4 regions of the Chryseobacterium sp. JV274 genome follow, and region 2 is predicted to be linked to each of the others. Evidence: riboswitches for the same ligand, from Rfam matches in the RefSeq annotation. Region 2 holds a riboswitch; each other region holds the start of a gene.
The links. Region 2 has a riboswitch for cobalamin ahead of metE (5-methyltetrahydropteroyltriglutamate--homocysteine S-methyltransferase). Riboswitches for the same ligand answer to the same signal wherever they lie in the genome.
Positions count from the first base shown of each region.

Region 1: another riboswitch for cobalamin. It lies ahead of CHRYMOREF3P_RS07810 (acyl-CoA thioesterase); the one in region 2 lies ahead of metE (5-methyltetrahydropteroyltriglutamate--homocysteine S-methyltransferase).
Region 3: another riboswitch for cobalamin. It lies ahead of CHRYMOREF3P_RS15960 (TonB-dependent receptor plug domain-containing protein); the one in region 2 lies ahead of metE (5-methyltetrahydropteroyltriglutamate--homocysteine S-methyltransferase).
Region 4: another riboswitch for cobalamin. It lies ahead of CHRYMOREF3P_RS08460 (TonB-dependent receptor plug domain-containing protein); the one in region 2 lies ahead of metE (5-methyltetrahydropteroyltriglutamate--homocysteine S-methyltransferase).

Region 1 is NZ_LR824569.1:1,679,336-1,683,432, forward strand. Features, by position in the region: gene CHRYMOREF3P_RS07800 (GEVED domain-containing protein) at 1-37, opposite strand, end outside; gene CHRYMOREF3P_RS07805 (hypothetical protein) at 297-1,097, shown strand; cobalamin riboswitch at 1,131-1,311, shown strand; gene CHRYMOREF3P_RS07810 (acyl-CoA thioesterase) at 1,430-1,813, shown strand; gene CHRYMOREF3P_RS07815 (HD domain-containing protein) at 1,871-2,461, opposite strand; gene CHRYMOREF3P_RS07820 (XAC2610-related protein) at 2,463-3,161, opposite strand; gene CHRYMOREF3P_RS07825 (PadR family transcriptional regulator) at 3,680-4,009, shown strand; gene CHRYMOREF3P_RS07830 (PspC domain-containing protein) at 4,021-4,097, shown strand, end outside.
Region 2 is NZ_LR824569.1:5,141,088-5,145,184, forward strand. Features, by position in the region: gene CHRYMOREF3P_RS23680 (Lrp/AsnC family transcriptional regulator) at 32-493, opposite strand; cobalamin riboswitch at 689-875, shown strand; gene metE (5-methyltetrahydropteroyltriglutamate--homocysteine S-methyltransferase) at 1,049-3,352, shown strand; gene CHRYMOREF3P_RS23690 (hypothetical protein) at 3,547-4,097, shown strand, end outside.
Region 3 is NZ_LR824569.1:3,467,518-3,471,614, forward strand. Features, by position in the region: gene CHRYMOREF3P_RS15950 (cytochrome-c peroxidase) at 1-411, shown strand, start outside; gene CHRYMOREF3P_RS15955 (transporter) at 424-1,371, shown strand; cobalamin riboswitch at 1,462-1,647, shown strand; gene CHRYMOREF3P_RS15960 (TonB-dependent receptor plug domain-containing protein) at 1,756-3,786, shown strand; gene CHRYMOREF3P_RS15965 (YncE family protein) at 3,783-4,097, shown strand, end outside.
Region 4 is NZ_LR824569.1:1,822,004-1,826,100, reverse strand. Features, by position in the region: gene CHRYMOREF3P_RS08470 (helix-turn-helix domain-containing protein) at 1-681, opposite strand, end outside; gene CHRYMOREF3P_RS08465 (T9SS type A sorting domain-containing protein) at 854-2,146, shown strand; cobalamin riboswitch at 2,273-2,450, shown strand; gene CHRYMOREF3P_RS08460 (TonB-dependent receptor plug domain-containing protein) at 2,482-4,097, shown strand, end outside.

The DNA.
Region 1 (4,097 bases), 3.5 Mb from region 2:
AAATAAAAGAGAATACATAAAGTAGTCTTTTTGTCATGTTTATTAGTTTTTAAATTCTCCTGAAAAATAGAGCATTTTTTGAAATAATTCTTATAAATATTTCATTTATTGTTATATTTTATCAATACATTTTAAATTACAAGCCAAAAATCACACCTATTATACAAAATAATCCCATAAGATATCTGCATTTTTAATCCATCTGAAACAAATACAAGATTTTAAAGAACTGCAATGGTATAAATTATCTCCTGAAAAGCATTTAATTTATATATTTGGGGGATCAAAAAATTTTCATGATGACTTTCATAAACAAAGCATTCTATTTATCCGCTTTCAGTATTTTATCTATAGCCTTTGTAAAAGGGCAGAATAAAGTTCCTTTCGGAGTTGTAAAAGCTGAAGAAGGATATGCCAATGTACGGGTTCATAAAGACAATTACAGAAAAATTGTAGATAAGATCCGTATGCGTAAAGGAGATGTATTTGTTTATGTAAAACCTGCTCCCGGAGAAACAGAGTGGATCTGGATCAAATATCCTGAAAAACAGGATGAAGACAAACCATTTGTACGTTATGAAACACTGGACAAAGAAGGAATGGTCAATAAAGAACGTATTGCTTATATAGACCAGCTTCCGGCCTATACTCCCTCCAGGTCCAAAAACGGAAAATCACTTATTTTCACAGATAATTCTGATCCAAAAGTTCCTACTGCCCAAAGAAGCAAAGTTGTGATTGATATCTACCCTTCCAATGCCGGCTACCGTAAAAAGGAAAAAGATGCGGAAGGAAAACTTCTTACCATTGATAAAGTAAAACCTTGGGGAATCGGAAATGATCTTCCTGAAGGAATGACTGAGATCAAATCAATCAGAGTACAACAACCCGGAAGAGGTTCTGTCTTTGTAAGAGAAGCCATCAAAAACATGTTCCAGCCTACTATGGATTTTGAGAATATTGGCGTAACCTCCCTTGACACCGATAATATTTTCTTATACATGATAAACGGTTCAGGAGAAAACAGATACACCACGCTGTGGACCATCAAGAAAGGAAGAGTAATCAGCCAGATTATTTACCATAATCCGGAATAAATTCATTATTTTTGCACTCGAAAAGTTTTACGCTTATTCATCACAGGAATTGGTTCTGCATCACTGCAGATTAAAAGGGAACCGTGTGAAAATCACGGACTGTCGCGCAACTGTAAGTAACTGAAATCTTTATCAAAGATCCACTGTGCGAGGCATGGGAAGGAGATAAAAGATGTTACAAGTCAGGAGACCTGCCTATTTCTTTAAACAAATAACTTTCGCGATTTGAAGTTGTATTGATCTGATGGATTGTTTCAGGGGGTTCTTTAAGTTCCTGTCATTATTCTGTTGTTTTAATATCGTTTTCATTTCGCTTTAATTAATAATGATATATGACTACAGAAGAAAGAATTGAAGCATCCGAAACCAGAATCTTTAAAGCGGTTTTCCCTAACACAACCAATCATTACGATACCCTTTTTGGTGGTACGGCCATGCAGCTGATGGACGAAGTAGCTTTTATTACAGCCACACGATTTGCCAGAAAAAGAGTGGTAACAGTGAGCAGTGACAAGATCGATTTCAAGAAACCTATTCCAGCCGGAACTATTGTTGAACTGATTGGCAAAGTTTCATACGTAGGAAAAACAAGTATGAAAGTAAATGTTGAGATCTATACCGAGCAGATGTATTCCTATGAAAGAGAAAAAGCCATTGTAGGTGATTTTACTTTTGTAGCGATTGACGAATTCAAGAAACCAATTCAGATACTATAAATGATAAATTTTCGGGCGGCCAAAGGCCGCCCGAAAATTATTCTATTTTCAATAAATTTATTTCACAACTTTTTCAGTTTCCAGGCTTCTGCTCAGCAGCAGTTCAAAGGCTTCTCCCATTTCATCCGATGCTCTGCTGATAGCATTTTCAAGCATATTCCGGATTTGTTTTTCTGTTACTCCGGCTTCCGTCCAGCTTTTTCCTGAAGTATGAGAATTTAAGATAAATGGCATAATTCTGTCGATTCCACAGGCAAAAATAGCATCCGGTGTTTTCTCATCTTCAAACTCAAGCCATAGATTGAAGAACTCTGTACGCAAAGGCTCATCCAGGATACCGAAAATCTTTTGTGCAGATGCTTTCTCTCTGTCAAACTTCCCTACCATTGCTTTTTCATCAAAAATAAAGGTATCCCCAGCTTCTATCTCTACCAAATCGTGAATGGAAAGCATTCTTATCACTCTCAACAGATCAATATCTGCACGGTTTTTAGCATATGGATAAAGAATCTGAGCCAGAATGATGATCTGCCATGAATGTTCCGCAGTATTCTCTCTTCGGGAATCGTCAGCATTATAATTTCTTCGCTGTACATTTTTCAAGGCATCCACTGCCAGGATAAAATCAATCTCTTTCTGAATTTTCATCTTACTTTTCTCTATTATATTGTTCTGAAGGGTACACCTTTGTTTTGGTTACCCACTTATTATTGATCTTTTCTTTAGTGATCACTTTTACGCGGCCTTCTACCGTCATATCTTCTTCTTTTTCAAAGACTTTATCAAGTCCTTTATTGGGAACAACAGCATATTCAGTGGTAAAAATATCACAACAGCCAGATTTTCCATAGGAGATCAGGCGCTTACGTTTCACATCCACATCAAAAATATCAAGAGCACTGGACGCAAGATCCGTAAGTTCTTTACTCTTCACAAATGCCATTCTTGTACTGTTGAATACATAAACGTCATAGGAAGCAGCGCTATAGTTTCCCATATTCCCGTTCCTTACCGCTATATCTTCAGTTCCGTCAAAATTAAAATCATTAATGATTACAGAGTTCTGTTTATTTGTCAGCTGGATCATTTTTCCCAGCCTGGGCTTTTCAGTCTGATCTGTTTCCAACACCAGATTATCCGATGCAAAAGTCTGTACCTTTGTATTTTTATGATCAAACAATTCTACAGTTCCTTTGCCGCTGCACCGGTCATCATAGCAATTTTCTACCTGGATGATTGCATCATAATTCTTTGATGCATTTTTAACCTCAAACTGATATTGTCCGAAACATGCAGGCCCCAGTAAAACAAAAGCCGGTAAATGTTTATACTTATTGAATAAATTCATGGTAATAGTAAGTGATTTAGGTGTTTTTTTCCTAACAAAAATACGAATCATAATACCGATCTCAAAATTCCGGCCTTATTATCTGTAAGGATCTGAAACATTTTAACAGCCTTTAAATAAAAGAGTGTTCAGTAATAAGAAGCTATTTCCCGCTATACGCTCATACTCCTCGCTCCGTACCTGAACCCAAGCCGCTGTGAGGTAACCGCTGCTATCGGGGCTATATCTTGGGTAATGAGCAATAATTAATGAATGATAACTTTTTTTCTCTTTATTTCTTTCATTTTCATTTAAAATTTAAACATTTTTTGATCAAATTCATTCTTATCAAAATTCATAGTAAAATTTATAAATCTGATTATCAAATATTTATACTATTTATTTTAAAAATTTCACTACTTTGTATTGCATAATACCATTTTATTTACATATCTTTGTAATGTAAAATCGAAATAGGTACAACTAGCTAGGTTCCGAACTTCGAAAATTATATAACTAATTAACAAAACTTATCAAAGATGAATACCGAAAATACCAAAGCGCAAATGCGAAAAGGAATTCTGGAATTCTGTATTCTAAGTCTCATCAATAATCGCGAAATGTATGTTTCTGATCTTATTGACGAACTGAAAAAAGGAAAACTGGATGTAGTGGAAGGAACCCTCTACCCTCTTCTTACAAGACTTAAAAACGGAGAGTTTCTCTCTTACAGATGGGAAGAATCTACAGGAGGACCACCCAGAAAATATTATCAGATCACAGAAAAAGGAAAACTTTTCCTGGATGAACTTCAAAACACATGGAATGAGCTGACAGCCTCAGTAAAAAACATCACCCAACAAAATTAAAAAACAAAGCTATGAACAAGACACTCTCAATAGGACTCGCAGGTTTTTCTTTTACAATAGAAGAACACGCATATATAAAGCTCAGCGA
Region 2 (4,097 bases):
TCCATTTTCAATTCTCAATTTTCCATTTTTATTATATGGTGATTCCATGATTGTTTTTCACCTCAGCCATGACAAACGTACTGTGAGTGCTCCCTATAGAATCTACAGATCCCAGTTTATTAAACACAAAATCCTGGTAATGTTTCATATCCCGTACCTGAACTTTCAGAAGAAAATCAAAATCTCCGGAAATATTGTAGCATTCTGCAACTTCTTCAATTTCTAAAATTTCTTTCACAAAATCATAACCTACAGATCGGTCGTGAATTTTCAGCTTAATCTGACAGAAAACCGTAAACCCACGGTTGAGTTTTTCAGCATCAAGAACAGCGGCATATCTTTTCACAAACCCTTCCTGTTCCAATCTTTTTACTCTTTCAAAAACAGGTGAAGTGGAGAGGTTCACTTCTTTAGCAAGCTCTTTAACGGTCAGTTTTGCATTTTTCTGGAGCAGCCTCAGCAGCTGTACATCCTTATCATCGAGTTGTTCCACAGAATATTATTCTTTTAGATTATAAAAACAGTCAAATGTAAAGAATTATATGCTTTTTACTGTGTTTTTTAAAGTTTATTTTGCTTAATTAATTAGCTTTTATTGTGTGTTTATTCTGTATTGTTAATTTTACACAAGATTAAAAACTTTTACTGATGACTATCATTACAGGTAAAAGTACAGTTCTTTAGAGATACTTCATCAAACAGGAAAGGTTTTACGTAACGTAGATTAATAGGGAATCGTGTGAGAATCACGAGCTGTCGCGCAACTGTAAGTAACATACCAAAGGTTTCTGTCCTTATATATCCACTGCCAAAAGCGGGAAGGATGATGGAAACTGTTACAAGTCAGGAGACCTGCCTTTACTGAATTGACGATGCTTTCGCGGTCTGAAGCTTTGGGTCATACAGATGATATATCGGATTTATACACTTTCTCTGTAAGGGAATTGTATTGTTTGTTATATCATGATCCTGAAATTTTTATCCGTTAAAACATTACGAAGCATTTTTAAAAGACTTTACCATTAAGTTTAATTAAAAAGTAAAAAAAATGCAAACTCACATTCTGGGCTATCCGCGTATTGGTAGCAAAAGAGAACTCAAAAAAGCCTGCGAGCAATATTGGTCAGGTAAAATCCTTTTGGAAGAACTTCTGAATACGGGCAGAAATATCTGTAACCAAAACTGGAACATTCAGAAAGAAGCCGGTATAGACCTTATTCCCTGTAATGATTTTTCATATTATGATCAGGTATTGGATATGAGTCTTGTGGTAGGGGCAATTCCCACACGTTATCATGAAGTAGTGCTTAAAAAAAACAATTCTGAGCTGGATCTTTATTTTGCCATGGCAAGAGGATATCAGAAAGAAGGACTGGATATCACAGCGATGGAAATGACAAAATGGTTTGATACCAATTATCACTATATCGTTCCCGAGTTTTATAAAAATCAACAGTTTAAACTGAGTTCAGATAAAATTTTCAATGAATTTGCAGGAGCAAAGCAGGCAGGAATCAATGCAAAACCGGTCATTATCGGACTAGTTTCTTATCTGTTGTTAGGAAAAGAGAAAGAAGAAGGATTTGATAAACTGGATCTCGCTGGAAACCTTCTTTCCGTATATACAGAGATTTTAACAAAACTTCAGGAGCAGGGTGCAGAATGGATTCAGTTTGATGAACCTTTTCTGGCATTGGATTTAACGGAGAAAGCAAAAGAAACATATCATTTTATTTATACCGAAATAAGAAAACGCTTTCCGAAACTGAAATTTATTATTGCCACTTATTTTGACGGATTAAAAGATAATGGATCACTTGCGGTATCACTTCCTGTGAATACTTTACACATTGATTTGGTTAGAAACCCTGAACAGTTAGATGATATTCTGAATGTCATTCCGGAAAGCTTAGGCCTTTCATTGGGTGTGGTTGACGGAAGAAATATCTGGAAAAATGATTATGAAAAGTCTTTGTCTTTCATTCAAAAAGCAGTTGAGAAATTAGGATCTGAAAGGGTTTTAATTGCTCCTTCCTCTTCATTACTTCATTCACCTTGTGATCTGGATTTTGAAACCACACTTAATCCGGAAATTAAAAACTGGCTGGCTTTTGCCAAACAAAAAGTGGCAGAAGTGGTAACGCTTAAAGAACTGGCATCCGGAACAGAGAATAAACAGATTCTTGCCGCTTTTGAAGATAATAAAAAAGCAATTGCAAGCAGAAGAACATCTTCTCTTATTCATAATGATGACGTGAAGCAAAGAGCAAATGCGGTTACTGAAAAAGATGCTCAAAGGATAAATACTTTCAAAATCCGTAAAGAAGAACAACAGAAAGTACTGCAGCTTCCTTTATTCCCAACAACAACCATTGGGTCATTCCCGCAGACCACTGAGGTAAGAAGCTGGAGAGCAAAATTCAAAAAAGGAGAGCTGACGGCAGAGCAGTATGATACCTTACTGAAAGAAGAGACCCAGAGAACGATTAACTGGCAGGAAGAAATAGGGATAGATGTATTGGTTCACGGGGAATTTGAACGTAATGATATGGTGGAATATTTCGGAGAGCAGCTGGAAGGTTTTGTATTTACAAAAAATGGCTGGGTACAAAGCTACGGAAGCCGTTGTGTAAAGCCTCCTGTGATCTTCGGTGATGTTTCCCGCCCGACACCAATGACGGTATATTGGTCCCAATATGCACAATCCCAGACTGAAAAATGGGTAAAAGGAATGCTCACAGGTCCTGTTACGATCTTACAATGGTCTTTTGTACGTGATGATCAGCCCCGTTCAGAGACGTGTAAGCAAATTGCTCTGGCTATCCGTGATGAGGTTGCGGATCTTGAAAAAGCAGGAATCAGAATTATTCAGATTGATGAGCCTGCGATAAGAGAAGGGCTTCCGTTAAGAAAGACAGACTGGCAGAACTATCTGAAATGGGCCGTAGAAGCTTTCAGAATTTCAGCAAGCGGAGTGGAAGATGCTACACAGATTCATACCCATATGTGCTATTCGGAATTCAATGATATTATTGAAAATATTGCTGATATGGATGCAGATGTGATTACCATAGAATGTTCCCGTTCTCAGATGGAACTGCTGAATGCTTTTGCAGATTTCAGATATCCGAATGAAATTGGTCCCGGAGTATACGATATCCATTCCCCAAGGGTTCCGTCAAAAGAAGAAATGATTGAACTGTTGAGAAAAGCTCAAAACGTAATTCCTGCCAATCAGCTTTGGGTAAATCCGGACTGCGGACTGAAAACAAGACACTGGGAAGAAACAGAAAAAGCTTTGATTGCAATGGTGGCCGCGGCTAAAGAAGCCTCCGTAGAATATGCACTTTAAAAAAACTTTAAAATAATTATATTCAACAATTCAGATCGTGTTATGATTTTCATAGCACGATCTGTTATTTTAAAAGGATAAAAATAGGGTGATCATTTAATATTCTATTCATTTTTATATAGTATTTTTGCTGCCCGATGTATTTTGACAGATATGAGTCTTAAAAATACATTGAAAAACTGATAACCTTAAATATGAAAGAATCATTTTCTGAAATGAGATCAGAAACCTACAGCCCGGAATACATAGCCAGAATAAGATGGAGTATTGTCATTCTTTTTGCGGTCATTGCTGTTGTTTTACTGGGATTTTTTATTGATGCTGTTTCACATACTTCTACAGATACCGCATCTGACATGATCTTCTTTTTATTCTTTTTGATTACTGGCCTGCTGGCAGGGTGGCTGGCTTATCAAATGATCAGAAATCAGGATGAGAAAATCAGTGGTCTGCTGATCAATCATCAGGGAATCCTGTTTCTCAACAGAAAAGAGAAAATACTGTCAGAAATTAAATACCAGGATTTGATCAAAAGCAAGGACTCCTATACAAAAGATATTTATTCAGAATCTCAGAATCTCGGAAAATATAGTAATTTCAGAAAAAATCTATATGTTCATGAAAAAGATGAAACCGGAAAACCCAAAAAGAAACTGATCAATCTGGATGTGATTCCACTTAAAAACCGGTATGATCTTATTGGACATTTTCTGAAAGGAGTACAGACTTTTCGCCCCGATCTCAA
Region 3 (4,097 bases), 1.7 Mb from region 2:
TCTCAGGGAATGGCTTTGTTCGGACAGAAATGTGCCTCTTGCCATAGCGGAGAATTATTTACCGATGAAAGCTTCCGTAATACAGGAATGTATTATAACACCGAGTTCAAAGATGCAGGGCGTTACAGAGTTACTCTTAATCAGGTAGACTGGATGAAATTCCGTGTTCCAAGTTTGAGAAACGTAGAATATACAGCACCTTATATGCATGACGGAAGGTTTTACACATTAGATGCTGTACTCAATTTCTATTCAGATCAGGTGGAAGATAATGCGAATCTTGATCCTCAGCTGAAAAAGAATGGTCATACAGGAATAGCCATGAATAGTCAGGAAAAACAGTCGATTATTGCTTTCCTGAAAACATTGTCCGACAAAAGTTTTATATCCAATCCAAAATTTGCAGAATAATTTATAGAAAACATGAAGAAGATTATATTGATACTAAGTTTGATCCTGTTTAATCAGTATCAGGCAAATACCATTAGAGACAGTGTTTATAGCGCTCCGGATACCTTTAGCAGATTCGATTTTGATGATGACTGTGATGCATGCGGTTGTGCGGCCGGTAACGGATCATCCGGTTTTGAATCTTTGCTGAATCCACAGTTTATCGGAATCAAATATTTTGCACAGCATTACAAAGCAAAAGAAAATTTATTTGTAAAAGATCTTACACAGGATCAGTATTTTAATACCTTACAGCTTTGGGGAAAAATTCCATTGACTAAAAAACTAAGTGTATATGCAAGTCTGCCATTTCATTTTCATGAAAAAAGGACTATGCAGGGAGATATCAAAATCAACGGAATCGGAGATCTGAACCTGATGGGAATCTATCAGCTAATGAGCTCTAAAGATAATTTCCATCACGTGAGCGGAGGTTTGGGCGTGAAAATTCCTTTGGGAAAGTTTGATGAAAAAGGAGCATCCGGAGTCAATCCGAGTTTTCAGTTGGGAACAGGAAGCTGGGATTATCAGGCGGCTTTGAATTATAAATTTCAAAAGAATAAAGTAGCTGTATTGGTCAATACAGACTATACAATCAAAACGGAAAATAAGAAGAATTACCATTTCGGAAACCAGTGGAACTACGCTGCAACAGGATTTTATCAGGTTGCAGGAAATGAAAAATCTATCTTTTCTGTAAAAACCGGAGTGCAGGGAGAAGTGTATGCTCAGAACAAGCAGTTTGATGAAGCCCTGCCCAATACAGCCGGAAGTGCATTGTATGGGAAGATTGGGTTTGAAGCCTCTTATAAAAAACTGAGCCTGGGAAGTGAACTCATGCTTCCTATGTATACCCATTTGGCTGGTGGTGATATTGAAGCAAAATCCAGATTTAGTATTTTCCTGAATATCGGAATTTAAATAAAACCCCTTTTTAATCATGTTAAAGCTCCTTCGGGAGCTTTAATTGTTTATGAATCATGATTTTAATTGGGGGTTAGGAATAATTTTTTATCTTTGCCGAAATTTGGTGAGCCCTAAAAAGCTCTTAAAAGGGAATCCGGTGAAAATCCGGAACAGACCCGCTGCTGTAAGCTCCGCACCAAGATTTTTGAAGAATATATCCACTGTTTTTTAATGGGAAGGATTTCAAAAATGGAGTAAGTCAGAAGACCTGCCAGAAAATAATCGTTTGACGCTTTCGTGGAATAAAGCTTAGGACATCAATGATTCTGTGCAGTGACAGCTGTGCTTTGTCGTTGTATTCTTATATCCATTAGCGTCTTCATTATCCTAAATGAGCTAATGGCGGCAAAATTAACTATATCTGCAATTCATAAAGCTGTTTTCACAATACTGGTGTTAACATTTCATCTTTTGTCTTCTCAAACCAAAAAAGACAGTGTTCAGGAAGAATCAATCAAAGGGATCAACCTTTACAAGAAAAACTTCAAAGAAATTCTTCCGGCACAAACCCTGCAGGGCGAGCAGCTGGAAAGACTGAACAGTCATTCTGTAGCAGATGCTCTTCGGTATTTTTCCGGTGTTCAGATCAAAGACTATGGAGGGATTGGCGGATTGAAAACCATTAATGTCCGAAGCCTCGGAAGTCAGCATGTAGGCGTTTTCTATGATGGAATTCAACTGGGAAATGCACAGAACGGACTGGTAGATCTGGGAAGATATTCTTTGGATGATCTGGAAGAAATATCATTGTATAACGGGCAGAAAAGCGAGATTTTTCAGCCGGCAAAAGATTTCGGTTCTTCGGGATCTATCTATTTACAGCCTAAAACGCCTGTATTTAAAGGAATAAAGAAAACCAATCTTGTGATAAGAGCAAAAAGTGCCTCCATAGACCTTTTTAATCCGTCATTCCGATTGGAACAGAAAATTTCAGACAGAACTTCTGCCAGCTTCAGTGGAGAATTTCTGCAAAGTGATGGGATTTACAGATTTCGGTATGCCAAGAAATATCCTGATGGACAGCAGGCTTATGATACGATTGCAAAGAGGCAGGACTCAGATATCAAAGCGAAACGTTTTGAAACTTCGTTAAACGGAACTTTAAATAACGGAAGCTGGAATGTAAGAGGCTATGGTTATATTTCAGACCGTGGAATGCCGGCTCCTATTGTGAATGGCCGTTTTGGAGGAAGAGGAGCAAGACTTTCTGATGAAAATTATTTCGTGCAGGCCAATCTTCGGAAAAAACTGTTTCCCAGATTTGAAACTCAGCTGAAAGCAAAGTTTGCCTACGATTACACTCATTTTATGGATACTGTTCGCTCACAGTCTATTATTCATACCGATAACACCTATATCCAACGAGAGCTCTATCTTTCCTCATCCAATATCTATTCTATCACATCCAATTGGGATGTCAGTCTGAGCGGGGATTTTCAGTACAATAATCTGGATGCCAATCTGGATAACTTTTCTTATCCTACACGTTACACTACATTGGTTGCATTGGCAACAACGTATCAGTGGAACAGATTCAAGATCCTGGGCAGCCTTTTAGGAACTTTTACTTTTGAAGAAGTAAGAAAAAATAAAAGACCCGGAGACAGCAGAGAATGGACCCCCGCTGTATTTATGAGCTACCAGCCTGAAATAATTCCTGAACTTACTTTAAGAGCTTTCTATAAAAGGATTTTCCGACTGCCAACCTTCAATGATCTGTATTACACTAATATCGGAAATACTTACCTGAAGCCGGAATTTACCAATCAGTATGATGTAGGATTTACGTATCAGAAGAATTATAAAAACCGATTCTTTACATCCTTTTATGCTAAAGTAGACGGTTATTACAACAAAGTACAGGATAAGATTGTTGCAGCCCCTAACGGAAGTATGTTCCGCTGGCTGATGATGAACCTTGGACGGGTTGAAATCATAGGTGCTGACGTGAATGTTCAGGCAGAAATGCAGTTAGGAAAAGTAAAACTGAGACCCTTGCTTTCCTACACTTACCAAAGTGCAAGAGATATGACAGATCCGGAGGATACATTCTACCGAAATCAGATTCCTTACACACCATGGCATAGTGGCTCCTTCACCCTGATGGCGGACTATAAAGACTGGAGTTTCAATTACAGTGCGATGTATGTAGGAGAAAGGTATGATGTGAACCAGGACAACATTCAATACAATTATGTACAGCCTTGGTATACCCATGATCTGTCTGTTCAGAAAAAATTCAACTGGGCGAATCATCAATTTAAAGTAAGCCTTGAGATGAATAATATTTTCAACCAATATTATGATGTAGTGATCAATTATCCGATGCCGGGCAGAAACTTTAAACTTATTCTAAACTTTACCTTATGAGAAAACTAAACTTTTACTTTTTATTTCTTGTCTTAGCTTTTCTTAGTTCATGCCGTACGGATGATATTATTGTCCGCCAGGAAGTGGTAGAGGGACTTCCATCAGAAAATACAGCAATCAAAGGTTTCTACATGCTGAATGAAGGAAATATGGGAAGCAACAAATGTACCTTGGACTTTTTTGATTATACCAAAGGAACCTATTACAGGAACATCTACGCGGAGATTAATCCGAATGTTGTAAAAGAGCTGGGAGATGTTGGAAATGATATTAAGATCTACGGAAGCAAGCTGTATATTGTTGTCAATGTT
Region 4 (4,097 bases), 3.3 Mb from region 2:
AAGTCTATTTTGTTTTAGGAGATAAGAAGAGCGGAAAATTCTGTTTTCCATTTTTAATATTCTGTTTTCTTCATTATGATCGCTGAGGTACTGATTACTTTTATCAAGGTTTTTGAATGCTGCAGGATAATCTCTATTGATTCCTGAGTTCAAAGCTTGCAGTTGGTACAGCTTTGCTGTGGTTATTCGTAATGCGGCATCATTACTTTTAAGAAGCTTCTGATCAGATAAAAGATGGGTAATAATTCTTTTTGACTGATTGTACAGACTCAGATTTTGGTATTGGTCAGCAAGATTATAATCACTGAAAACCTGCATAAAATAAGAAAGTTCATTTTTCGGATCGGCATCTTCTTTCTGCGCAAAAATATTCACAGATTGTATGTAATCGCCTTTCATAGCAAAAGCCTGTGAAATAATGTTTTGCAGTACAATTTTATGCTCTGTATTCTGATCACTTACGAGGATTCCCTGAGTATAGCTGATGCATTCGTCAGAATTCTGATACAATTTCAGAAATGCCTTATCTGCCAAAATATTAAAGTCCGGACCTGACTGTCCACTGGTAATAAAAGAACAGCAAATGAAAATAAACAGTAATATTTTTCTGCTATTTTGAAATAATTTTTGTCTTGATAGTTTGTTTTTTGTGCTTTTTTGAATAGTTCGGGTAAAATCCATATTCAAAATGATGTTTTGTATCTAATTGATTATTATTTGTTTAGAAATTAAACTCTTTTAAAATTCACGAATTATGAAAGTCTATTTCTTTGGATAGGGTAAATATTGTATTAATATTGTTTTCACCAATTCGGAACGCTAAATATAATAAAATATGAAAAATTTTTACAGAATGTCAATAAAAATATTGACGGCTTGTCTTTTTCTGAAATTTAGTTTTGCAGCAGCACAGCTTACAGTAATAGGGCTGGGAAATTATAATGTAGGTGCAGTTTCAGATAATGGAGTAGTAAGTATGCATACAAGTGCAGGAGGAGTATATAAATGGAATGCAGCAGGCGGACTTGTACAGATAGGTTCAATATCAAACGGATATCCAGCCGCAGGGAGAACGATTGTTTCAAACGATGGAACCAAAATATCATCTTCTGTTACAAATTCTGCAACAGGATTTAATGAAATATCAACTTATGATGTAGCTACTTCCACATGGGTAAACAGAGGAGGGCTGGTTCCTACCGGTTGGGACGGCAGTGTAAGTTCTACATGGGGAATGTCACCTAACGGAAATACTATTGTAGGGTTAGGATTTCTTACTGCTGCGAACGCACATGCTGTGAAATGGGATGACGTAAACGGAATGGTTGACCTGGGAAGTATAGTTTCCGGACGCAGTTCCAGGGCAAATGCAATCAATGCGGCAGGAACAGTGATTGTAGGGTGGCAGGATGAGCCAACCGGAACAAGAAGCGGTGCAAAATGGCAGGATGGAGTAGAAAGTTTTATTACAGATAATAACGGGAATAATGTAGGAGAAGCAGGCGGAATTTCGGCTGATGGAAATACCATTATAGGATCTGCAAATCCTAATCCTTATGTTTGGAATGCTACAAGCGGACTGACTTATATAACACATCCTAATGCTTCGTTCAATTTCAAAGGAGGAGCTACAGGAATTTCAGCTGATGGAACACGAGTTATTGGTTTTTACAGAGCATTTGGAGCACCTCCAATGTCGGGAGAAGGTTTTATCTGGACTGCATCTGCCGGAAGAATTAATCTGAATGATTATGCAGTATCCTTAGGAATTGCAACGAATGGAGTAACGATGGGACTTCCTCTGGCGATTTCACAAGACGGAAAGAAAATTGCCGGATCAGGGACGAATGCTTCAGGTCAAATAGTTGCTTTTTATCTGGATACTTCTGAATTCTTATCAGTAAATGATACCGTGAAAGAGAAAAATAGTGTTGGCATTTATCCTAATCCTGTAACTGATGTGCTTTATTTTAAAGGAACAGGAAAAATAGAAAAAGCAGAAATCTATAATATGGTTGGGCAAAGGGTGAAATCATTCAATACTGTGGAAGGACAAATTGATGTTTCATCTTTATCAAAAGGAGATTATATTCTGCAATACTCTGTGAAAGGAGAAAAACAAGCTTATAAATTCATTAAAAAATAACATATATAAATAGTAAAGTAGTGGGATGATGGCCGTTTTCAATTTTGAAAGCGGCTGTTTTTTATTTGCAAAAGTCTGAAATTTTTGATGTAAAAGCCGGTTTTTTGGCAAATACATATAAAAAACTATCTTTGCAAAAATTTTGGTTTCCAGTATTTTGGAATGAAAAGGGAATTGGGTGTAACTCCCATACTGTCCCCGCAACTGTAAATCGCAATAAAAGTTTCTGCAAACAACCACTGTCTAAAACGGGAAGGAGCAGAATGCGAAAGTCAGGAGACCTGCCAACATTATAATCAAAAAACATATTGCTTTCGGAGGAAAAGTAAAAAAGTATGGATATAAAAAGATCTTTAGTACTGCTTTTTTCATCTTATGGCTGTTTTCTTTTTGGACAAGAGAAAACCATAGACACTATTTATGTCTTCGACAACCAGATGAATAGGGTGAAACTTTTTCATCCCGTAAAAATAATTTCGGCAGAAGAGGCCGAGAAAAACTCCAGTAATCTTTCAGAGCTCCTGAGATTTCAGTCACAGGTTTTTATCAAAGAAAATGGCCGAGGGGCTGTTTCTTCACCATCTTTCCGGGGTACTACCGCTCAGCAGACTGCATTTGTATGGAATGGGATTAATATCAACTCCAGTTTTTTAGGACAGGGAGATATCAATAATATTGCTTTGTTTGGCTATGATCAGATCGGTATAAAAGCCGGCGGTGGAAGTGTAGTCTATGGAAGTGGTGCCATTGGGGGAAGTATTCACCTGAATAATACCCTTGATTTTAATAAAGGTTTCCATGGTTCTTTATTTTCTGAGGTGGCTTCCTTTAATACCTATAATAATTTTGTAAAAGGTTCTTACAGCAATGATAAGTTCAGTTTTAAAGCTTCCGGAAATTATTCTGTAAGTGAAAACAATTATGAGGTAAGCGATCTGAATTACATCAACAGAAATGGAAATTACTATAATACCACATTCAATGCAGGTGCATCCTATAAAATAACCAACGATCATAAAATTTCGTGGCAAAGCCAGTTTTTCGATTCTTCACAGCATTATCCTGTGTATGAAGAAACGGGAACAAAAACAAAATATAAAACTCAAAGTATAAGAAGCCTTCTTTCCTGGGACTGGAATAAAACTAAGTTCAGCAACTCTTTTAAAGCGGCCTATACAGAAGAAAACTTTCAGTATTTCGGTTCGTTAAACCAGCCTAAATCAAGTGGGGGAACAGGGAAAAACTATATCTTTAAAAATGATTTCAATTATTTTCTGAATTCTAAGTGGAATTTTAATCTTATCGGAGAATTTCAGATCAATAAAGGTGAAGGATATCAGAGCGGAATATCCAGTGTCAGTAGAAATATTGGCTCTGTTTCCGGGTTGCTGAGGTATTTTGCTACTAAAGACCTGCGTTTTGAGGGTGGATTTAAGAAAGATTTTGTGGAAGATGTGAAGTCTCCGTTTATGTATTCATTCTCTGGAAAATGGAGTGCCGCAAAATGGTATGATGTAAGCGTTAACGTGTCAAAAAACTTCAGATATCCGTCATTTAATGATATTTATTATGAGCCGGGAGGAAATAAAGATCTGAGACCGGAAACGTCTACCCAGTTTGATATGGTGAATGAGTTCAAAGTAGGAGATTTCAGACTTACTTTGTCTCCTTATTATATGAACATTACAGATCTTATTGTATGGCTGCCTACTGCTTTGGGGTATTGGCAGGCATTTAATGTCAATAAATCTGAATCTTACGGATTGGAATCTCAATTGTCTTTCAGCAAACAATTGGGAAATCATAAAATCCGGGCTAATGCCGGATACTATTATGCAAAATCTATTGATAAGGAAACTAAAATGCAAAGACCTTATGTTCCCATGCACAGAGGAATGGCCAATGTAGATTATGAATACGGTTTCTTTAAGTTTTTCGCACAGGGACTGGT